Regions from separate parts of the Streptomyces sp. NPDC091387 genome, predicted to be linked through region 2. Evidence: riboswitches for the same ligand, from Rfam matches in the RefSeq annotation. Region 2 holds a riboswitch; each other region holds the start of a gene.
The links. A riboswitch is a leader RNA that binds a small molecule or an ion and turns the genes downstream of it on or off. The one in region 2 is predicted to bind cyclic di-AMP.

Region 1: linked by a shared signal. The riboswitch ahead of ACIQM0_RS22290 (NlpC/P60 family protein) and the one ahead of ACIQM0_RS25040 (transglycosylase family protein) in region 2 are both predicted to bind cyclic di-AMP.
Region 3: linked by a shared signal. The riboswitch ahead of ACIQM0_RS10415 (C40 family peptidase) and the one ahead of ACIQM0_RS25040 (transglycosylase family protein) in region 2 are both predicted to bind cyclic di-AMP.

Annotation. Positions count from the first base shown of each region.
Region 1 covers NZ_JBIVTZ010000010.1:248,512-255,978, forward strand. Annotated here, with positions in the region: gene ACIQM0_RS22285 (hypothetical protein) at 1-64, shown strand, start outside; gene ACIQM0_RS22290 (NlpC/P60 family protein) at 153-1,319, opposite strand; cyclic di-AMP (ydaO/yuaA leader) riboswitch at 1,318-1,483, opposite strand; gene pcrA (DNA helicase PcrA) at 1,743-4,181, shown strand; gene ACIQM0_RS22300 (peptidoglycan DD-metalloendopeptidase family protein) at 4,230-5,771, opposite strand; gene ACIQM0_RS22305 (esterase/lipase family protein) at 6,044-6,970, opposite strand; gene ACIQM0_RS22310 (cobalamin B12-binding domain-containing protein) at 7,377-7,467, shown strand, end outside.
Region 2 covers NZ_JBIVTZ010000012.1:92,659-100,125, forward strand. Annotated here, with positions in the region: gene ACIQM0_RS25015 (NAD(P)/FAD-dependent oxidoreductase) at 39-1,424, opposite strand; gene ACIQM0_RS25020 (exopolyphosphatase) at 1,935-2,876, opposite strand; gene ACIQM0_RS25025 (DUF501 domain-containing protein) at 2,940-3,479, opposite strand; gene ACIQM0_RS25030 (septum formation initiator family protein) at 3,544-4,014, opposite strand; gene eno (phosphopyruvate hydratase) at 4,132-5,418, opposite strand; gene ACIQM0_RS25040 (transglycosylase family protein) at 5,694-6,431, opposite strand; cyclic di-AMP (ydaO/yuaA leader) riboswitch at 6,436-6,607, opposite strand; gene ACIQM0_RS25045 (transglycosylase family protein) at 6,920-7,467, opposite strand, start outside.
Region 3 covers NZ_JBIVTZ010000004.1:223,087-230,553, reverse strand. Annotated here, with positions in the region: gene bioB (biotin synthase BioB) at 1-183, opposite strand, end outside; gene ACIQM0_RS10445 (8-amino-7-oxononanoate synthase) at 326-1,468, shown strand; gene ACIQM0_RS10440 (DUF397 domain-containing protein) at 1,514-1,720, opposite strand; gene ACIQM0_RS10435 (helix-turn-helix domain-containing protein) at 1,746-2,606, opposite strand; gene ACIQM0_RS10430 (ATP-binding protein) at 2,812-3,243, shown strand; gene ACIQM0_RS10425 (LysR family transcriptional regulator) at 3,269-4,186, opposite strand; gene ACIQM0_RS10420 (LysE family translocator) at 4,259-4,912, shown strand; gene ACIQM0_RS10415 (C40 family peptidase) at 4,947-5,420, opposite strand; cyclic di-AMP (ydaO/yuaA leader) riboswitch at 5,424-5,620, opposite strand; gene ACIQM0_RS10410 (hypothetical protein) at 5,926-6,234, opposite strand; gene ACIQM0_RS10405 (ATP-dependent Clp protease proteolytic subunit) at 6,242-6,877, opposite strand; gene ACIQM0_RS10400 (hypothetical protein) at 6,972-7,202, shown strand.

The DNA.
Region 1 (7,467 bases), on a different contig from region 2:
CCTCTTCGCGGCGGTGGGCGGACTGACGGTCGTCAACATCTTCATCGCCACGCTCTGGACCTGACCCGACCTGGCCCGGCCTGGGCCGACCGGCCGGGCAACGGCCGGCGGGTGGCCGCCGCCGCGGGGCCACCCGCCGTACCGCAACGCCCCTAGCCGGGCCGCACGCTCCCGTAGATCGGCATGTAGTAGATCGATTCCTCGCGCACGTTCGCCCCCGGCTTCGGCGCGTGGATCATCATGCCGTCGCCCTTGTAGATGCCGACGTGGCTGATGTCGTCGTAGAAGAAGACCAGGTCCCCCGGCTGCAGATCCGCCGTCGCGATCCGGGTCCCGACGTTCACCTGGTCCCAGGTGGTCCGCGGAATGCTGACGCCCGCCGCCCTCCAGGCCGCCTGGGTGAGCCCCGAGCAGTCGTACGAGGACGGGCCGGTCGCCCCCCAGACGTACGGCTTGCCGATCTGGGCCCTGGCGAACGCGAGGACCTTCCCGGCCTTCGTCGTCGCGCTGCTGTCCGAGCCGCCGGAACCCGTCCCGGTGCCCGAGCCGCTCCCGGTGCCCGTGCCGGTCCCGCCCCCGGCCTCCTTGGCCTTGCGGTCGGCCTCCGCCTTCGCGGCGGCCTGCTTCGTCGCCAGCTCCGCCGCCTTGCGCCTGGCCTCGTCCTTCTTCTTCTGCTCCAGCTCGGCGAGGCGCGCCTTCTCCTCCGCGGTCAGCTTCGACAGCAGCGTGCGGGCCTCGGCCAGCTTGTCCTGGACGTTCTGCTTGCTGGTGCGCAGCCGGGTCTGGGACGTGGTGAGCGTCTCCAGGCTCGTCACCGCCTCGGCACGCTTCCTGGACGCCTCGGCCTGCTTCGTACGGAAGTCCGTGACGGCCTGCTGCTGGTTCGTGGCCATCCGGTTCATCAGGTGGGTCTGGTCGAAGAACGACTGCGGGTCGTTCGCCAGGAAGAAGGTGGCGGTCGGCGCGAGCGCCCCGTCGCGGTACTGGGCCGCGGCGTAGTTCCCGAGCGTCCGGCGGGCGTCGTTCAGCTTGTCGGCGCGCTGGGCGATGTCGTCCAGCAGCGTGTCCACCTCGGTGCGCTGCTTGGCGGACGCCTCTTTCGCCTGGTCGTAGTGCTGGGTCGCGGTACCCGCCTGCCGGTAGAGGTCGTCGACCTTCTTCTGCACGTCCTCGATGCTGGGCTTCGGGGCCGGGGCCGCCAGCGCGCTCTGCGTGGACAGCAGGGTCACCGAGGCGAGTGCGACCGTCGTGAATCCGATGGCCGGGGTGGTGCTGCGCACCCGGGGGCGCGGTTTGCGATGCGACGCCAAGGCCGGCATCTCCTTCCGTGGACCGCCTACCGGGTTAGCTGTCGGGTTCGGGCGGAACGGAAGGCTGCCCTACGGTCCTGGTGGGGCATTTCGGACCGATTCACCCCGGTGCTGCGTGTGGGTCCCCGGTTCCGGACTCCGTACGGGCAGCCCGGATTCGGCGTGGACGTCCGCTCGGCGTGGATCGCCTCTGGGGGTACGGGCCGCCCGAACGTGCACGCTAGCCAATTCATGGTGCCGCTGTGAAGGTTGATGTTCGAAATGCCCGATACATTTTCGTGACCTTGCCGAAGTGGACGCGGTGCGGGCAGGTCAGGCACGGGAACCGGCCACGCAGCGTGGGTCCGGCATCGCTCAGGGTGGCCGCGCGGAGGTGTGCGGTTCGCCATGTGAGCCCGGGGTGTCAGTAGGGCCGCCTAGACTCGGACAGCGATGAGCAGCCTCTTTGACGACAGTTTCCTGGCCGGCCTCCAGCACACGGAGGAAGGGCCCCCGCCGCCCCCCGAGGACTCCGCACCCGAAGCGGTGCCGGAGGACCTCTTCGGGGGCGTGTTCGACGGGCCCCCGCCGCCCCGCGACGCGTACTACCGCGACGGGGCCCACCGCCCGGTGATCGACGCCGCCGCGCTGCTCGACGGGCTGAACACCGAACAGCGCGCCGCCGTCGTGCACGCGGGATCCCCGCTGCTCATCGTCGCCGGGGCCGGCTCGGGCAAGACCCGGGTGCTGACCCACCGCATCGCCCACCTGCTCGCCGAGCGGGGGGTGCACCCCGGCCAGATCCTGGCGATCACCTTCACCAACAAGGCCGCCGGCGAGATGAAGGAGCGCGTCGAGCAGCTCGTCGGCCCCCGCGCCAACGCCATGTGGGTCATGACCTTCCACAGCGCGTGCGTCCGGATCCTGCGCCGCGAGTCGAAGAAGCTCGGCTTCACGTCCTCGTTCTCGATCTACGACGCCGCGGACTCCAAGCGGCTGATGGCCCTGGTCTGCCGTGATCTCGACCTCGACCCGAAGCGCTTCCCGCCGAAGTCGTTCACGGCGAAGGTGTCGAACCTCAAGAACGAGCTGATCGACGAGGAGACCTTCGCCGGCCAGGCCGCGGACGGTTTCGAGAAGACGCTCGCCCAGGCCTACGCGATGTACCAGTCCCGGCTGCGCGAGGCCAACGCGCTGGACTTCGACGACATCATCATGACGACGGTCCACCTGCTCCAGGCCTTCCCCGACGTCGCGGAGCACTACCGCCGCCGGTTCCGGCACGTCCTGGTCGACGAGTACCAGGACACCAACCACGCCCAGTACACGCTCGTACGGGAACTGGTCGGCCCGGCCGGTGCCGCCGACGCCCCCGGCGAGCTGTGCGTCGTCGGTGACGCGGACCAGTCGATCTACGCCTTCCGCGGCGCCACGATCCGCAACATCCTCCAGTTCGAGGAGGACTACCCGGACGCGACCACGATCCTGCTGGAACAGAACTACCGCTCCACCCAGACGATCCTGTCCGCCGCCAACGCCGTCATCGAGCGCAACGAGAGCCGCCGCCCGAAGAACCTCTGGACCAACGCCGGCTCCGGCGCCCGGATCACCGGCTACGTCGCGGACACCGAGCACGACGAGGCGCAGTTCGTCGCCGACGAGATCGACCGGCTGACCGACGCGGGCGACGCCAAGGCAGGCGACGTCGCGATCTTCTACCGGACGAACGCGCAGTCCCGTGTCTTCGAGGAGATCTTCATCCGGGTCGGCCTCCCGTACAAGGTCGTCGGCGGTGTGCGCTTCTACGAGCGCAAGGAGGTCCGGGACGTCCTGGCCTACCTCCGGGTCCTCTCCAACCCCGAGGACACGGTCCCGCTGCGCCGCATCCTGAACGTGCCCAAGCGCGGCATCGGCGACCGGGCCGAGGCGATGATCGACGCCCTGTCCCTGCGCGAGAAGATCACCTTCCCGCAGGCGCTGCGCCGCGTCGACGAGGCGTACGGCATGGCCGCGCGCTCCGCCAACGCCGTCAAGCGGTTCAACACGCTGATGGAGGAGCTGCGCACGATCGTCGAGTCGGGCGCGGGGCCCGCGGTGGTGCTGGAGGCGGTCATGGAGCGGACCGGCTACCTCGCCGAGCTCCAGGCCTCGACCGACCCGCAGGACGAGACCCGGATCGAGAACCTCCAGGAGCTCGCCGCCGTCGCGCTCGAATTCGAGCAGGACCGCGGCGAGGAGGAGGGCACGGGCACCCTCTCCGAGTTCCTGGAGCGGGTCGCGCTCGTCGCGGACTCCGACCAGATCCCCGACGAGGACACCGACGGCTCCGGAGTCGTCACGCTGATGACGCTGCACACGGCGAAGGGCCTCGAATTCCCGGTGGTCTTCCTGACCGGCATGGAGGACGGCGTCTTCCCGCACATGCGGGCGCTGGGCCAGGTCAAGGAGCTGGAGGAGGAGCGCCGGCTCGCCTATGTCGGCATCACCCGCGCCCGCGAGCGGCTCTATCTGACCCGGGCGGCGATGCGCAGCGCCTGGGGCCAGCCCTCGTACAACCCGCCCTCGCGGTTCCTGGAGGAGATCCCGGAACAGCACCTGGAGTGGAAGCGGAAGGGCCCGATGGGGGCTCCGGCGGGACCGATGTCGGGCATCACCTCGTCGCTGTCCGCGTCCCGCTCGCGCTCCGGGCCCTCGGGCTTCGCGACCCGGCGGACCTCGGACAAGCCGACGATCACGCTGGTGGTCGGCGACCGGGTCACCCACGACCAGTTCGGTCTGGGCACGGTGACGGCCGTCGAGGGCCTCGGCGACCAGGCGAAGGCCACGGTCGACTTCGGCGACGAGCGGCCGAAGAAGCTGCTGCTGCGGTACGCGCCGGTCCAGAAGCTGTAGCGCCCGTCCGGTCGGGCGGACGGTTGCCGTCCGCCCGACCGGGGCGGCTCAGGTCGGGTCGACGTTGTGGCTGCGGAGCCAGGGCAGCGGGTCGATGGCCGCGCCGCCGCCGGGCCGCACCTCGAAGTGCATGTGCGGGCCGGTCGAGTTGCCGGAGCTCCCCGAGTACGCGATGACGTCACCGGCCTTGACCGGGCCCGAGCGGATCCGGGTGCTGCTGAGGTGGCAGTACCAGGTCTCGGTGCCGTCGGCCATCGTGACGATGGCCATGTTCCCGTACGCGGTGTTGTACTGCGTGTGAACGGTGCCGTCGGTCGCGGCCATCACCGGGGTGCCGTACTGGACGGGGAAGTCGATGCCCGTGTGCACGGACATCCAGTTGACGCCCGCCTGGCCGAAGTACGCGCTGAGACCGTGCTCCTTGACCGGAATGACGTACTTGGGGCGCAGGGCCTCCTTGCGGGCGGCCTCCTCGATGCGCTTCTTCTTCTCGGCGGCCTGCCGCTCCTTCAGGTCGATGCGCTCCTGGGTGCGGCTGGCGCGGTCGGCGAAGTTCTCCGCGTCGGCGCTGAGGTTGGCCAGCTGGGTGTCCAGCTTGTTGTTCGCGGCGACCGGCTTGACCGTGCCGGGGTCGGCGGCCGCCATCGTCGTCGTGTCGTCCTTCTTCTCCTCGCCGCCGCCCATGCCGCCCACGGAGGCGGCGGCGATACCGGCCACGCTCATCACACAGGCGGAGGGAACGGCGACGGTGAGGAGGGCGGAACGCCTCGCGGGCGAACGCCTGCGGCTGCGGCTGCCGCCACCGCGGGAGACCGGACGGCTCGCGGGGCGAGGGGAGTCGGCAGGGGCCGGGGACGGAGACGGGTCCGGTTCCGGGGGGTGGTCTTCGTGCGCCTCGTACGTCTCGTATGCGTCGTGCGCTTCGGACGGCTCGGGAGTCTCGTACGTCTCTTGCGTTTCGTACGGCTCGTGTATGTCGTGCGTCTCGTACGGCTCGTGCGTTTCGTACGGATGCTGCGCTGTCTGTTCGGGCTCGTGCGATGCCGTCACATCTTGCGGCGATTGATGTCCGTGCTCGGGCGTGGCGCCGGTGTTCCAGGCGGTGGCGTCGTATGCGCCGGAGTCGTAACCCGCCGTGTCGGTGCTTGACCACTGGCCGTTCGCGTACCAACCGGAGGTGTCCCACTGGCCGGACGAGTCCGCGGCGCCGCCCTGCGCCGGGATGTTCGCGCCGTAGGCGTCGGGCGCTGTCCAGGTGGTGGTGGTGGTGTCGTACTGCTGCGGGGCCGCGTCGTACTGCGGGGCCGCAGCGTACGGGGAGTACTGCTGAGGTTGGGGGGTGTAGGCCGCGTACGCGGCGGCGTGGTCGTACGCGGCGGTCCGGTGCGCGCCGGTGTCCCACTGGGTGGTGTCGTACTGGCCGCTGTAACCGGCCTGCCCGCTGTCGTACGGGGTGGTGTAACCGGGCGTGGTGTCGTACGAACCGTCGTAGTCGTCGGGGAGGGAGCCGAAGAGCGGGTCGTTGTCGAAACCGCCCGTGGAGTGGCTGTCGTATCCGACGTACCCGGCGTGGGGGTGCTGGTCGTTCACCAACTTCTCTCTCGCCTCGGCAGCAGGACCTGTGTCCGGGGTCCGTGGGGGGACTCCGGAGGGGAAAGCAGTGGCCGCGACTGTACCCGGCGGTATGCGACGCCGACAATCTTCCACGGCTGGTGAGCGCTCAGGAATCGGGCAATCGGCCGTCTTTCGACGGACCACTCACACAGCCTTGGCTCTATGTTCGAAACTCGTTCTATTTCGGGACGGAAAAGGTCGTTGGCCGGACCGGCCGGACGGGGCGCGGCCTCCGGAATCCGGCGGGCTCAGGCCACTGACGCGGCACCACTGGCCCCCCGGGCCGTCTCGTGCGCGTCGAGCGCCTGGCGGATCCGGGCGGCCACGGCCGGGTGCACGGGCAGCGCGAGATGGCCGATCCCGCTGACGCGCACGTTCGTCACGTCGAGGTCGGTGTGGTCGATGCGGGCCGCCTCGGCGGGGACGATCACCTGGTCCAGCTCGCTCCAGAAGCTGACGAACCGGGTGCGGCAGCCGGGCGCGGGCAGCCGCAGCTCCTCGATCGGGGCCGATCCGCTGCGCATCTGGCGCACGATCGGGTGAGCACTGGCCAGCGGGGCGACAGCGGTGCCGGCGTGCGGTGTGCCGAGCGTGACCAGGGTGCGGACCCGCCGGTCACCGCCGAGTCGCTGTACGTAGTAGCGCGCTATCAGGCCGCCCAGGCTGTGCCCGACGATGTCGACCTCGCCGTGTTCGGTGCGGGCGCAGATCTCCTCGATGTGGCGGCCGAGCAGCTCGGCGGCTGTGCGGATGTCGCAGGTCAGCGGGGAGTAGTTGAGCGACTCCAGATGACGCCAGCCGTGCCGGGCGAGAGAGCGGCGCAGCAGGACGAAGACGGAGCGGTTGTCGATGAATCCGTGCAGGAGCACGACCGGCGGCCGGTCCGTGTGCGCGGTGTTGCCGGCGGTTCCTGCGCTCCCAGGGTTCTTGGCGTTCCTGGCGTTCCTGGTGGTTCCTGTGGGCAGGGCGGTGGTCCCGGACGGTGCGGGGATCCGGCCGTCCGCCGGGCGTGCCGGGGTGCGCCGCTCGCCCGCGATGCCGGTGGGGTAGAGCAGCGCGTGTCCGGCGAGCACCACGAGTTCCAGTGCGGTCGCTCTCAGCAGTGCGGACGACAGCCAGGCGTTGCGCGGACAGGGCTGACGCAGAAGTAGAGGAAGAAAGGGCAGGGCCTTCATGGTCGACCTCCTGCTCCGGCACCCGGGGAGAGGCGGCTCCTGCCCCGTATGCCCTCATGGGGTGCCGTATCGGAGGTCCGGGCGGCAGTTTCACCGTCCGGGACCCGCCGCCCGCCGTGCCTTCCGGATCACCTTCGGTGACCGGCCGGCGGGCGGTCGGTGAGCCGTACCACCGTGCCGTGCGGCTGACGGCGCGGTGGTACGACGACCTTGTGCGGCTCCCCCGGCGGCCTGCCCCGCACGGCAGGTGTGCCGCGTGCTGCGGGAGACGGCGCCCAGTGAACATGTCCCACGTGTGATTTCCCCCTCCCCGCCCACCGCGAAACAGCGGCTTGCGGGATGCTGTGGATAACGTTCGTTCACATCCCCGGCTCTTCAGGGACGGGAGACGCATGTGGAGGCAGTGATGGGTGTGACCGGTCCGATCCGAGTGGTGGTGGCCAAGCCGGGCCTCGACGGCCATGACCGCGGGGCCAAGGTGATCGCGCGGGCACTGC
Region 2 (7,467 bases):
GGCGGACCGGGAGGTGCTGGCCTCCGGTCCCGGGTGCGCTAGGAGGCCTTGGCCTTCTCGCCCACCGGCTGGGCGGCGGCGGGGGCCGGAGCCGGCTTGGCGGCCTCGTAGAACTCCTCGCGCGGCGTCTCCATGGCGCCGAGCGAGACGACCTCGCGCTTGAGGAACATCGCGAGGGTCCAGTCGGCGAAGATCCGGATCTTGCGGTTCCAGGTCGGCATCGCCATGCCGTGGTAGCCACGGTGCATGTACCAGGCGAGGCGGCCCTTGAACTTGATCTTCATCTTGCCGACGACGATCATCGCGACGCCCTTGTGCAGGCCCAGACCGGCGACCGCGCCCTTGTTGGCGTGGCTGTAGTCGGCCTGCGGGAAGCCGCGCATCCCGGAGATGACGTTGTCACCGAGGACCTTGGCCTGACGCAGTGCGTGCTGGGCGTTCGGCGGGCACCAGGCGTTCGGGTTGCCGGCCTTGCGGCCGACCAGGTCCGGAACCTGGGCGTTGTCGCCCGCGGCCCAGATGTAGTCGGTGCCCTGCACCTGGAGCTTCTCGGAGGTGTCCACGTGACCGCGCGGACCGAGCGGCAGGCCGAAGCGGGCCAGCGCCGGGTTCGGCTTCACGCCGGCCGTCCACACGATGGTGTTGGAGTCGACCTCCAGGCCGTTCTTCAGCACCACGTGACCGTCGACGCAGGAGTCCATGGAGGTCGAGAGGAAGACCTCGACACCGCGGGACTCCAGGTGCTCCCGGCCCCAGGTGCCCAGCTTCGGGCCGACCTCGGGAAGGATCTTGTCGGCGGCGTCGACGAGCACGAAGCGCATGTCCTCGCGCTTCACGTTCGTGTAGTACTTCGCCGCGTCGCGGGCCATGTCCTCGACCTCGCCGATGGTCTCCGCACCGGCGAACCCGCCGCCCACGAAGACGAAGGTGAGCGCCCTGCGGCGGACATCCTCATCGGTCGTCGAGTCAGCCTTGTCCAGCTGCTCCAGAACGTGGTTGCGCAGGCCGATGGCCTCCTCGATGCCCTTCATACCGATGCCCTGTTCGGCCAGGCCGGGGATCGGGAAGGTGCGCGAGACGGCGCCCATCGCGATGACCAGGTAGTCGAAGGGCAGCTCGTAGGCCTCGCCGACGAGCGGCGCGACCGTGGCGACCTTGCGGTCCTGGTCAATGGTCGTGACGCGGCCGGTGAGGACCTCGGCCTTCGGCAGCACGCGTCGCAGCGGGACGACGACGTGCCGGGGCGAGATGCTGCCGGCAGCAGCTTCGGGGAGGAAGGGCTGGTAGGTCATGTACGACCGGGGGTCGACGACCGTGACGGTCGCCTCTCCGTAGCGCATCTTCTTCAGGATGCGCCGAGCTGCGTACAGGCCTACGTACCCACCCCCTACTACGAGGATCCTGGGACGCTCCGTGGTGCTCATGCCATCGAGTATCCACCCCACCCGGGGGGCGAGCTCGTGAGCCCCTTCACAAGGTATGGCCCACCCTCTGCTACACTTCGCCGCCCACGTGACCCAGGTCATGTTCCCGGAAGGGAACCACGACACTGCGGCGAACGTTGTTCACCCCTTGTGAGCTGGCCCTTGAGCCACCGGGCGAGGTGGACCACCCCCTCGGTTCACACGCCCGCAACACCCCCGGAACCGGCGCGTTCCCGCCGTCTGTGACCCCGCACACCCTCCCGGGTGCCCGTCCGGAGCAGAAGTCCGCCCCCAGGGGCGCAATTCCTTGTGAAGAAGTTCACGAAGTTCGTCGCGACGTGTCCCCGAGCGGGTCCCTCGGGTGGCTCTCAGCGACTCAAAGGTGCAGGCAGGAATGCGTATGAGCGACGTTCCCGCCCCTCCGGGCACCGGGCCCCCGGAGCCCCGCGCGGGGGCCCCAGGAGGGCGCTGTGCGGCCCCGGCCCCCGAGAGGGCGCGCCAGGGCCTGACCTACGCGATGGACCAGCCGATCCCGTCGAGGATGTCGTGCTCGCTGACCACGACCTCATGGGCCCCGGTCCGCTCCATGACGGCCAGCAGGATCAGCGCCCCGGAGGCGATCACGTCGACCCGTCCCGGATGCATCGCGCCGATCGCGGCACGCTCGGCGTGGGTCGAGGAGAGGAGCCGCCCGGTGATCTCCCGGACCTGCTCCAGGGAGACCCGGGAGTGGTGGATCGCCGCGGAGTCGTACTCCTCCAGCCCCAGCGCGATCGCGGCCACGGTGGTGACCGTGCCGGCGAGCCCCACGAGCGTGCCCGCCCCGGTGAGCGGGACGCTCCGCCCGGCCAGGTCCAGGGCGGCGGCGACGTCGGCGCGGATCGCGTCGGCCGCGTCCGGCGTGGGCGGGTCGACGACCGCGCCGTCCCGCGAGAGATGACGCTCGGTCATCCGGACGCAGCCGATGTCCACGGACCGGGCGGCCCGCACCCGGTCGTCGCCGAGGACGAACTCGGTGGAGCCGCCGCCAATGTCCACGACGAGATACGGCTTCGCGAGGTCGTCGCGGCCGGTGAGCTCCTTGGTGGCGCCGTCGAAGGAGAACTCCGCCTCCTGGTCACCCGTGATCACCTCGGGCTCCACACCCAGGATGTCCAGCACGCCGCGGACGAAGTCGTCCCTGTTCTCCGCGTCCCGGGAGGCGGAGGTGGCGACGAAGCGGACCTTCTCCGCGCCGTGCTCCTTGATCACCGCCGCGTACTGCCGGCAGGCGGCGAACGTCCGCTCCAGCGCTTCGGGGGCGAGCCGTCCGGTCCGGTCGACGCCCTGCCCGAGCCGGACGATCTCCATCCGCCGGTCGAGCTCGGCGAACTCCCCGGTGACGGGGTCGGCATCCGCCACCAGCAGGCGGATCGAGTTGGTACCGCAGTCGATGGCGGCCACGCGCGTCATGTCTTCAAGCCTCTCCGGCGATTGAGGAGCGGGGGTCCGGGGCGGAGCCCCCGAGGGGGAACCTCAGCTCTCGTCCCCACCCTGCACGCCGCACGGCGACACGCACGGCCCCTTGCGCCACCACTCCGGCAGCATCGCGATCGCCTCGTCCCCCAGCGGGTTCACTCCCGGCCCCGCGGCCAGCGAGTGCCCCACGAGCACGTGCAGGCACTTCACCCGGTCCGGCATGCCCCCCGCGCTCGGGAAACCCTCCAGCACCTCGATGGCGTCACGCCGCGCGATGTAGTCCTCGTGCGCGGCCCGGTACGCGGCCGCCAGCTCGGGGTCCGTACCGAGGCGCTCGGTCATCTCCCGCATGACCCCGTTCGCCTCCAGCGTGCCGATCGCGGACGCCGCACGCGGGCACGTCAGGTAGTACGTCGTCGGGAACGGCGTGCCGTCCTCCAGCCGGGGCTGCGTCTCGACCACGTCCGGGTTTCCGCACGGACAGCGGTGCGCGATGGCGCGCAGCCCGCGCGGCGGGCGCCCCAGCTGCTGCTGGAACGCGGCGATGTCCGCGTCGGTGGGCGCGGTGGACTCGGTCTGGGGAGGGGGCGTTTCCATGCCTGCCTAGGTTCTGATCGGGCTGCTCGAACTGCGGTTCCGCAGATGTACGGGGGAACGCGGGTCAGCCGCGGTCGGCGCTGTCGACGCCGTCCCACAGGTTGGAGTGCCACGGCCGGCCGGACTCGTCCGACTTTCCGTTGCGCTCCTTGACCGCGTCGGGATCGACCACCGTGTAGCCGGTCTCTCCCGGAAGAAGGTAGTGCAGGTGCTCGCGGGCCAGCCGCTTGACGTAGGCGTCGTCCTGGAGGCGCGACTTCTCGTCGCGCAGCTCCTCGGTGCGTGCCTCGGCCTCCTGCGCGAGCCGCTGCTGGTCGGCGATCTCGTCGCGCTGCGACACGTACTGCCGCATCGGGTACGCGAGGGCGACGACCAGGGAGCAGACGACCAGCGCCAGGAAGGCCGCCCGGCCGGTGAGCCGGGAGCGGTGCGCCTGGCGGCGGTTCTGGGACCTGTAGACACGGGCTGCGGTCTGCTCTCCGAGCAGCCTCAGCCGGGTCGCGGTGGAGAACCGGTCCCGGTCCTTCGCGGCCATGTCTCCGCCTCCCCATTACGCACGTCCGTCCCCGCACACGGTACGGGACCGAGTGCGGGGACGGACGGAGGCCGGGGCGTCGGTCCCGGCCGGGCTTGTCAGCCCGTGCTGTCTTCGTCAGTTCGCGGAGCGAAACCGCGGGAACGCCGAGCGGCCCGCGTACACCGCGGCGTCGTCGAGGATCTCCTCGATGCGCAGCAGCTGGTTGTACTTGGCGACACGGTCCGAGCGGGCCGGGGCGCCGGTCTTGATCTGACCGCAGTTCACGGCGACCGCGAGGTCGGCGATGGTGACGTCCTCGGTCTCGCCGGAACGGTGCGACATCATGCACTTGAAGCCGCTGCGCTGGGCCAGCTCGACGGCGTCCAGGGTCTCGGTCAGCGAACCGATCTGGTTGACCTTGACGAGCAGGGCGTTGGCGGAGCCCTCCTCGATGCCACGGGCCAGGCGCTCCGGGTTGGTGACGAAGAGGTCGTCGCCGACGATCTGCACCTTGGCGCCGAGCTTGTCGGTGATGACCTTCCAGCCGGCCCAGTCGTCCTCGTACAGCGGGTCCTCGATGGAGACCAGCGGGTACGCGGCGACGAGCTCCTCGTAGTACTCGGTCATCTCGGCGGCCGAGCGGGACTTGCCCTCGAACTCGTACTTGCCGTCCTTGTAGAACTCGGACGCGGCGACGTCGAGCGCGAGCGCGATGTCCTTGCCGGGGGCGTAGCCGGCTTCCTTGATGGCCTCGAGGATGAGGTCGAGCGCGGCGCGGTTGGACTCCAGGTTCGGCGCGAAGCCGCCCTCGTCACCGAGACCGGTGGACAGGCCCTTGGTCTTCAGGACCTTCTTCAGCGTGTGGTAGACCTCGGCGCCCCAGCGCAGGGCCTCGGAGAAGGACTCCGCGCCGATCGGGGCGATCATGAACTCCTGGATGTCCACGTTGGAGTCGGCGTGCGACCCACCGTTGAGGATGTTCATCATCGGGACGGGCAGCAGGTGCGCGTTCGGGCCACCGAGGTAGCGGAACAGCGGCAGGTCCGAGGCCTCGGACGCGGCGTGCGCGACGGCGAGCGAGACGCCGAGGATGGCGTTGGCGCCGAGCGAGCCCTTGTTCTCGGTGGCGTCCAGGTCGAACATGGCCTGGTCGATCAGCCGCTGCTCGGTCGCGTCGTAGCCGACGAGCTCCGGGCCGATCTGCTCGATCACGGCGAGGACCGCCTTCTCGACGCCCTTCCCGTGGTAGCGGTTGGGGTCACCGTCGCGAAGCTCAATGGCCTCGAACGCACCGGTGGAGGCTCCGGACGGAACAGCAGCACGACCGGTGCTGCCGTCGTCGAGGCCAACCTCGACCTCGACCGTGGGGTTGCCCCGGGAGTCGAGGATTTCCCGGGCTACGACGACGTCGATGGACGGCACGAGGCATCTCCTTCTGGGATATGACGCTGGTTGTGCAGGGTCACTTTGGCCTTGCGACAAGAGCCTAACCGGCGCGGCCGTCTCAGTCGGCCGCGCGCCCGTCCCCTGGGACGAAAAAGGACCCAAGAGCGGTCACAGCAGGGCAAACGGCCAGAAATTTACTGGCAAGTAACTACAACAGTTGAACAATCAACACGGGAAAGCGGTGAGCCCCGGCCCGGCCGCACGGGGGGAGGTGCGGCCGGGCCGGGGCGGTCAGCGAGGAGAGTGCTGAACTACTTCACCAGGTGGAGCTGCTGGCCCGGGAAGATCATGTCGGCGTCCGTGACGATGTCCTTGTTCAGCTTGAACAGCTGCTCCCAGCCGCCCTTGACGTTGTGGTCGGCCGCGATCTGGCTCAGCGAGTCGCCGGTGACGACCTTGTACTCGCCGTCGCCCTTCTTGACCTTCTCACCGGTCGGGGTGGTGACGGTCTTCTTCTGCTCCGCCTCGGGGGCGGTCGAGCGGTCCGAGCGGTTGGTGGCGGGGGCCTCGGTGCGCTCGGCCTTCTTCGGCTCGGCCTGCTGGGCCGGAGCCGACTCCTGCTTCGGAGCGGTCTCGGTCTTGGAGGCAGTGTCGACGCCCGGGTCGACACCGTCGTTGCTCAGGTTGCCGGCACCGGCGCAGGCCCAGGCACCCGGTCCCTGCATGGCGAGGAGCTTCTCGGCCACGGCGATCTGCTGGGACTTGCTGGCCAGGTCGGCGCGGGCCGCGTACTGCGTACCGCCGGCGGCGGCCCAGCTGGACTGCGAGAACTGCAGACCGCCGTAGTAGCCGTTGCCGGTGTTGATGGACCAGTTGCCGCCGGACTCGCACTGGGCGACCGCGTCCCACGTGGAGACGGAGGCCGCGGAGGCGCCGGTGGCACCCATCAGCGGCACGGCGATGGCGGCACCGGTCACACCGGCGAGCGTGGCGATACGGACGGCCCTGGACGGACGGCGGTGCTTGTTGCCCTTGCTGTTAAGCAGCATCGAGACTTCTCCTCACCGACGCCTACGAGGTGAGCTGTCGGGTTCGGGCCAAGTGAGTTGCCCGGTCGCACGTCCTAGCGCACGACTTAACCCCAAGCCGGTCCTGATGCGTCTCGCGACGATCCAGCCCGGCACTTACCTGGGTCCCCCGCTCCTGCCTACGGCGCTTTACGCGTCTGTTCCCTTCGACCGACGGCAGGATTCGGCGTGACGATCGACGGGGCCCGCGGTGCGAGCGGTTCTGACCGTAAACACACGCCACCCCCACATTCAAAGAAGGACATACCGGATAAACAGCCCTTACTTGCATCTGAAAAACATATATTTGCGCAGGTCGGAAGGGATGCGGAGGGAGCTCCCGGACAAGACGCGCCAGTTCACACGAAGAGACCCATGTCTCACTTAGTCAAAAGTGGGACATAGGCCTCTTAAGTACCCCAGATTTGAGGCGTTTTCAGCTGTTGATCAGACCGCTCGCGCGGCCGCCCTCATCCGGCCTTCACGCCGAGATCGAGGCTCTGGCCAGGCAGGATGAGGTCCGGATCGGAACCGACCGCCGCCTTGTTGGCCTCGTACAGCTCGGTCCAGCCGCCGGGCAGCTCCTGTGCGTCAGCGATCGCCCAGAGGTTGTCGCCCGGCCGGACGGTGTACGTACCGTCAGCAGCCGGTGCGCCCTTGCCCCGTGCGTCGGCCTCGCCGCGCGAGGCGTGCCGCCCCGCGTCCCGGTCACCGGTCCCCTCCGGGGCCGGCGCGCCGCGGTGCCTGCCGCCCGTCTCCCCGTCCCAGGAGGACCCGTCCGGGGCGTCCGAGGGGTCGCTCGCACGAGAGGAGCCGGATGCCGAGGGCGTGGCGGACGGGGAGGCCGGGGCGTCCGGCGTACGGTCCTTGTCGGCGGTGTCGGCGGTGGCGTCGTCCGACGGGGTCTTCGTCGCGCCCTCGGACGCGTCGTCCGCCGGGTCGGCGTTCTCTGACGGGTCGGCACTCGCGGCCGGGTCCGCGCTCTCCGACGGATCGGCGGACGGGGTGTCGCCCGGGT
Region 3 (7,467 bases), on a different contig from region 2:
TTTCAGATTGACCAGATAGTTCAGCTTCACGCGCCGCCCGAACCACTGGCGGCGTACCTTTCCGGCCGCGGCCACCACGTCGAGCAGATCGTCGTCCGGGGTCGCCAGTACGGCGAGCGCTTCTTCACGGGTCGGCAGCTCGCGCCGCAGCCCCTTGTCCGCCAGCGTGTTCAGGAGGTCCATGGCGATGATCCTGACGCACGGCACGCCCCGGAGCCAAGGAAGAACCGGACAACAGAGAGGCGCGAGGGTGTGTGCATGGCCACACCCTGCACGGCTTCGCCCCCGGTTAAGGTCTGTGAGTTGCCTACAAAAGGGACCGCACATGCCCTTCGCCCCGTTCGACTGGATCGACGACGAGGCGCGCCGCCGTGCGGACTCCGGACTCGTCCGGACGCTCCGGCCCCGGCCCGCCGAGACGGAACTGCTGGATCTCGCGAGCAACGACTACCTCGGCCTGACCAGGCACCCGGAGGTGACCGCGGCAGCGGCCGACGCGGCGCACCGCTGGGGTGCGGGGGCCACCGGATCCCGGCTGGTCACCGGTTCCACCGCACTGCACGCCGAACTCGAACGGGAATTGGCTGATTTCTGCGGTTTCGAGGCGGCCCTCGTACTGTCCTCCGGTTACGCGGCCAACCTCGCGGCCCTCACCGCCCTCACCGGGCGGGGTTCCCTGATCGTGTCGGACGCGGGCAATCACGCCTCGATCGTCGACGGCTGCCGGCTCTCCCGGGCCGAGACCGCCGTCGTGCCGCACGCCGACCCCGACGCCGTGCGCAAGAGCCTGCACGCGCACGGCGGCAGGGCGCTGGCGGTCACCGACTCGGTCTTCTCCGTCGACGGCGACGCCGCGCCGCTGGGCGCACTGGCGGAGGCCTGCCGTGACGAGGGCGCCGCGCTGCTCGTCGATGACGCGCACGGTCTGGGGGTGCTCGGGGACGGCGGTCGCGGCGCGCTCGCGGCCGCAGGACTCGCGGGCGGCGACGGGGTCGTCGCCACGCTCACCCTCTCCAAGTCCCTGGGCAGCCAGGGCGGCGCGGTCCTCGGCCCCGCCCGTGTCATCGACCACCTGGTCAACACCGCGCGCACGTTCATCTTCGACACCGGACTCGCCCCCGCCGCCGCCGGCGCCGCACTCGGCAGCCTGCGGCTGCTGCGCCGCGAACCGGAACGGGCGGGCCGGGCCCGTGCGGTGGCCACCGCGCTGTACGGACAGCTGACCGCGGCCGGTCTGACCGCTGTGCGGCCCGACGCGGCCGTGGTCTCGGTACGCGCGCCGTCGGCCGACGCCGCGGTCCGCTGGGCGGCCGACTGCCGGACGGCCGGTATGGCGGTCGGGTGCTTCCGGCCGCCCTCGGTGCCCGACGGCATCTCCCGGCTGCGGCTGACGGCACGCGCCGACCTGACGGACGAGCAGATCGCGACCGCGGTCGCGACCGTACGGCGGACCGCTCCGGACGCCTGAGACGGCACCGCCGTCGTCCGGCGCCGTGACCGGTCCGCCGCCGCGTCACCGGACCGAGCCGAGGCTCAGACCGGAGACGAAGGAGGTCCAGGCCGCTGACGAGAACTGGAGCGGTGGCCTGGACACGTCCTTGGAGTCGCGCACGGCCAGCCGCCTGCTGCCGAACGGCGCGGCTTCCACGCAGTTGTTCATTCCCGTGCTGCGGCTGCTGCGCCGCCAACGTAACGCGTGCTGTGCGAGGCAATCCGACATGACGCCCCCCTCGGGCAGTCCGTAGTTACTGACCGGCGCGGTCGATCGCGGCGATCAGGTCCAACGAGTGCTCCGGCGACAGCGCGTGCGCCTGCAGAGTGCGGAAGGCCGAGCTGTACGCCTCGAGGTCTTCTTTCCGCTCCAGGTAGAGGCTACTCGTCAAATGGTCAAGAACGACCACATCCAGATCAGAAGTGCTCGGAAATGAGAAGATAACGAAAGGTCCGGTGAGGCCGACATAGCCGCCGACCGTGAAGGGCAGCAACTGAAGTTGCACATGGGGTAGTTGAGCCAGCCGCACGAGATGGCGCAATTGCTCCCTCATCACCCGCGGGCCGCCGACCGCGCGCCTCAGCACCGCCTCGTCGAGCACCGCGCTCAGCCTCAGCGGCGGATCGCTCCGGAGCACCCCCTGCCGGGCCAGCCGCACCTCCACCAGCGAGTCCAGCTGGCCGGACGGCAGCCCGTCCAGCGCGGCCCGGGTCACCGCCCGCGCGTAGTCGGCGGTCTGCAACAGGCCCGGCACCACCGAGGTCTCCAGCGTGCGCGCGGTGCGCGCCTGTGACTCCAGGCTGATGAAGTCGCGGTACTGGGGCGGGATGAGGCCGCGGTAGGCATGCCACCAGCCCGCGCCACCCCCGCCCGCCGAACCGGCGAGCGCCTTCAGGACATCCCGCAACTGCGGGTCGTCCACTGCGTACGCGTCCAGCAGCCGGGTGACGTCCGCCGGCCGCACCCCACTGACACCCGTCTCGATCCGGCTCACCTTCGACTGGTGCCACCCGAGCAGTTGCGCGGCGTCCCGGCTGGTGAGCCCGGATGTATGGCGCAGACTCCGCAGCTCCTCCCCGAGCTTGCGGCGTCGCACCGCAGGACCGTGCTGCATGTGGTGCCTCCCTCCCACTCCCTGCCGAGCGGACAGTGTGCCGCTCCCGTACCGCGTCCAGCGAAGAGTTCACCGCTTTGAGCGACAGATATATGCATATCTTGGTGGATCGTCGTTACAGAGGGCAGCATCAGTGGCAATCTGGCGCGAAGCACAACACGGACCGATCGCGGGTCGGTTCCGGGTGGGAAAGGGGCGGCCGGCCATGGCGGACCATCAAGAGGCAAGCGTCACTCTGCCGAGCGAGCCGGTCTCGGTCTCCGCGGCCCGGAGGTATGTGGCCAGGGTGCTGGCCGAATGGGGACTGCCCGACGGGAACGAGGCCGCGGACACCATCCGGCTGATCGTCTCGGAGCTCGCGACCAACGCGGTCCAGCACACGTTCGGCCAGTCGCCCACCTTCACCGTGGACCTACGGCTGGAGCGCGAGGAACAGCTGTACCTCGGGGTGACGGACAGTCACCCCCGCTGGCCCCAGCGACTGCCCGCCGCCGTCCAGCAGGACAACGGGCGCGGCATGGTGATCATCCGCTCCCTGGCCAAGGAGTACGGTGGCCGGCTGACCGTCACACCCACCGCCGACGGCGGCAAGACCGTCTGGATCACCCTCCCCTGGAACGTCCCCGTCCAGGGCTGACCGGACCGGTGCCCCGCCGTCAGGGTCACTGCGGCGCGGCGGCCCGGCCGAATCCGCTGCGCAGCAGGGCCCGCAGGGTCGCCGCCGCGGCGCTCGACCGGTCACCGCGGTGCACCACCGAGATCGTCCGGCGGAACGCGGCGGGCTCCAGCCTCCGCACGGACAGCGGCGTCGGCGACATCGCCGCGACCATCTCGGGAACCACCGCGATGCCGATGCCCGCGCTGACCAGGGCGCACACCAGCGCGTAGCCGGGCGACTCGCAGACGACCGCCGGCAGGGCGCCCGCCGCGGCCAGCGCGTTCTCCACTCCGCGCCGCGGCGGATGCGTGGGCGCGCTGCTGATCAGTGGCCGGCCCGCCAGGTCCGTCACCGGAAGCCGCCCGCTGCCGTCGGCCAGGACCTGCCCGACAGCGGTGATCAGCACCAGTTCCTCGACCAGCAGGGGCTCGGCGCTGACGCCCGAGGGGAGCGGCGTCGCGGCGGCCGGTTCGTACGCGTGCGTCAGCGCGAGATCGACCTCGCCCGCCGCCACCGCCGCGACCCCGCCCGGCGGCTCGTACTCCGTGACGACCAGCTCCACGTCCGGATGTGCCCGGCGGAAGGCGCTCAGCACGGGAGGCAGCAGATGGATACCTGCCGTGGTGAAGGTGCCGACCCGCAGCCGTCCGCCGGAGAGCCCGGCCAGGCGGGCCAGCTCGTGGCGGGCCTGGTCCATCTCGTCCAGGACCCGTCGGGCCCGGCCGGCGAGCAGCTCGCCCGCGGCCGTGAGACGGGCGCCCCGGTGGTGCCGGACCAGCAGCGCGGCACCGGCCTCCCGCTCCAGCTTGGCGAGCTGCTGGGAGAGCGCGGGAGCGGTGTAGCCCAGGCGGGCGGCGGCCCGGGTGATCGAACCGGCCTCGGCGACCGCCACCAGTGCCGCGAGCCGTGTCGGGTCGTACATTAAGCATTCCTTTTGGCAGACCCACAAGATTGCAAGTACATGCTAAAGGCCGTTCGGGTCCAGGGTGGAGCCATGGACGCCCAACTGACTGCCTTCCTCGGAGTCGCCGCCGCCATGGTCGCGCTGCCCGGAGCTGATTTCACCGTCGTCGTGCGCAACGCCCTCGCCTCGCGGTCGGCGGGGGTGGCGACCGCGCTCGGTGTCGCCGGGGGCCTGCTCGTCCACACCGCGCTCGCCGTCGCCGGACTGGCCGCCGTACTGGTGGCGGTCCCGGTGCTGTTCCGTACGGTTCAGCTCCTCGGCGGGGCGTACGTGCTCTACCTGGGCATCAGCGCGCTGCGCACCGCCCTGCGCCGCGACGGGCGGGCGCACGCCGCCGAAGCCGCGGGGGAGCGGCCGGACGGCGGGCAGGCCGTCATCGGGACCCGACGCGCACTGCGCCAGGGCTTCCTGACCAACGCACTGAACCCCAAGGCGCCGGTGCTCTTCCTCAGCCTCCTTCCGCAGTTCGTCCCCACCGGGGCCGACCCGCTGCCCAGGACGCTGCTGCTGGCCGCGATCGTCGTGCTGCTCGCACTGGTCTGGTTCCCGGCCGTGGCGCTCCTGGTGGACCGCCTGGGCCGGTGGCTGCGCCGGCCGCGCACCGCCCGCGCGATCGAGGGCGGCAGCGGCGCGGCACTCACCGCACTCGGGGCTGTGCTGGTGACCGGTACCCTGCTGCGCTGACCTCAGGTGCGGATCCGATGGCGGGGCGGAGGCGTCAACGGACCCGCCCGTAGTAGACGCTCTTCGTCCAGATCCTCTCCAGCCGGACCACGGCGCCAGTCTTCGGCGAGTGCCAGATCTTGCCGCTGCCCGCGTAGATGCCCACGTGGAAGACGCTGCGGCCGGAGTGGAAGAAGACCAGGTCGCCGCGTTGCCGCTTCGAGGCCGAGATGTGGCGGGTCTTGTTGTACTGCTGCTGGGCCGTGCGCGGGAGACTTTTGCCCGCCTTCTTGAACGAGTACAGCGTCAGCCCTGAACAGTCGAAGCGGCTGGGGCCGCTCGCGCCCCACCGGTATGGCGATCCCTTTTTCGACGCGGCGATGTTGAGCGCCTTCATCGAATGGGTCGCGGCCTGGGCGTCGGTCACGGCGCCGGGGACGAACAGCGTGCCACCGACAGCGGCGAGAGTCATGACCGAGGCCGTCGCGGCCCGGCCGAGCAGAGACGGGACATGAACCTGCGCACTCATGCGCAACCCTTCGTCAGCCGCCTGTGAAGGATGACCTGTCGGGTTCGGGCTGGCGAAGTTGCCCGGCCGCACAAGGCGGCTTCACCCCGAGGGACAACCGGAGATCCGGTCGGCCCGTTGTGCTCGGGTCCTCCACTCCTGCCGATCCACTCCTGTCGACCAGGCATCCGGACAGCGGCAGGACTCGGCGTCCGCCCGGACCGCCCCGCCGCGGTGGCGGGGGCTTGTCGTCCCAGGGATCTTGACTCACCGAACGCCGGATTTCCGAGGTGAAACAGTGATATGTGAGGCTCGTCACGGCTGGGCTGTTCGGGTGGACAGGGGGCCTTTCGGGGCGTTGCCGGAGGCCCCCTGCCGGTGCCGTACCAGCGGCGGAACGGGAGATTTCACCCATAGCCCATCTCGAAAGCGCAAGTTGAGCTGTCCCTCGTGCGAGGTATCGCCTACGCCGAACGAGCGAGATAATTCGGTCCACCCGTCGGGCGTGTCGGCGCAGGTGAGTTGATCAACTCGTCCGGGCCGGCGGCACGGTGACCCGCCCGGCGCGACGCTCGCCGTCCAGTACCCGCAGCGCCCGCGTCAACGTGGCGGAGTGGATCCGGGCTTCACCCCGCTCATGCATCAACGCGAGCGCGTCCCGCAGCGCCGCGGCGTGCGAGGCGAGCGCCTGCGCGGCGCGCAGGGCCCGGTAGGTGTCGTCGGCGTGGGCCGGATTGATCCGGCCCACCTGGTCGACGACTTGCAGATAGCGGTCGATGAACTCGCCCTCCGCGCGGGTCAGGGCGGGCAGCGGCGGGAACTCCGGTGGCTGCATCGGGGGTTCACCGCGCGACGGGCGGCGGCGGCACGGGCCCCCGGCTCTGCACGATGTGGTCGATCAGCCCATAGGCCTTGGCGCCCTCGGCGTCGAGGATGAGATCGCGCTCGGTGTCGGCGGTGACCTGTTCGGCGGAGCGGCCGGTGTGACGGACCAGCATGCCCGTCAGCGTCTCGCGCATCCTGGCCAGTTCCCGGGCCTCGATCTCCAGATCGGATGGCTGTCCCTGTACCGGTTCGGCGAGTTCCGGCTGCTGCAGCACGACCCGTGCGCCGGGCAGCGCGTGCCGTCGGCCGGGGGCTCCCGCGGCCAGCAGTACGGCCGCTGCGGCGCCCGCCTGGCCGAGGCAGAAGGTCTCCACCTCGCAGGTGAGGAACGCCATCGTGTCGTAGACGGCGGTCATGGCTCCGAACGAGCCGCCGGGGGAGTTGATGTAGAGCTGGATGGGCCGGTCGGGTTCGTTGTGTTCCAGGTACATGAACTGGGCGACCAGGTCGTTGGCCGCGACGTCGTCGACCGGAGTGCCCAGGAAGACGACCCGTTCGGCCAGCAGCTTGGAGTACGGGTCGAGCGTGCGGGTCCCCTGGGACGTGCGCTCGGTGAACTCGGGCAGTACGTAGCGGGCGGCGGGGCGGTACATGGCGAAGACCTCTCCTCCGGGGCGCGCAGGGGTCCGTGAGGCCGCCTGCGCGCGCGTCTGTAGAAAATGTACAGGACGTACAGAAGGCTATGAGGTGGTGGTCAACTGGCTGACCGCGCCCACGCACTTGTGGCGGGTGGATCGCTGGGCCGGGGAGTGGACGGTGGAGGAAGACTTCGCGATCGAGCCGGAGTTGCTCAACGACGACCATCTGGGCCGGGCCCCGGATGCCGTTGCCTCGCACCTGACGGAGATCACCGACAGCGTCGGGCCCGGGCGATCAGCGAGTTCGGCATTGATGTCTCCACGTTCCACTGGGACATGACATCGATGTCGCTGTATGGCGCCTACCCGGCCGAGGAATATCCCCGCATCAAGCACGGCCGTCCCAAGGGCCGCCGCCGCGACCTCAAGCAGACCCAGACCGGACTGGCGGTGACCGGCGCGGCGGCATCCCGCTGCTGTCCCGCGTCATCGAGGGCGGAGCCGCGGAGATCTCGCAGATCACCGGCACCATGAAGAGTCTGCGCGCGATGGCCAGGCCGAAGAAGTTCTTGCTGATCGCCGATTGCAAGCTCATCTCGTACGGC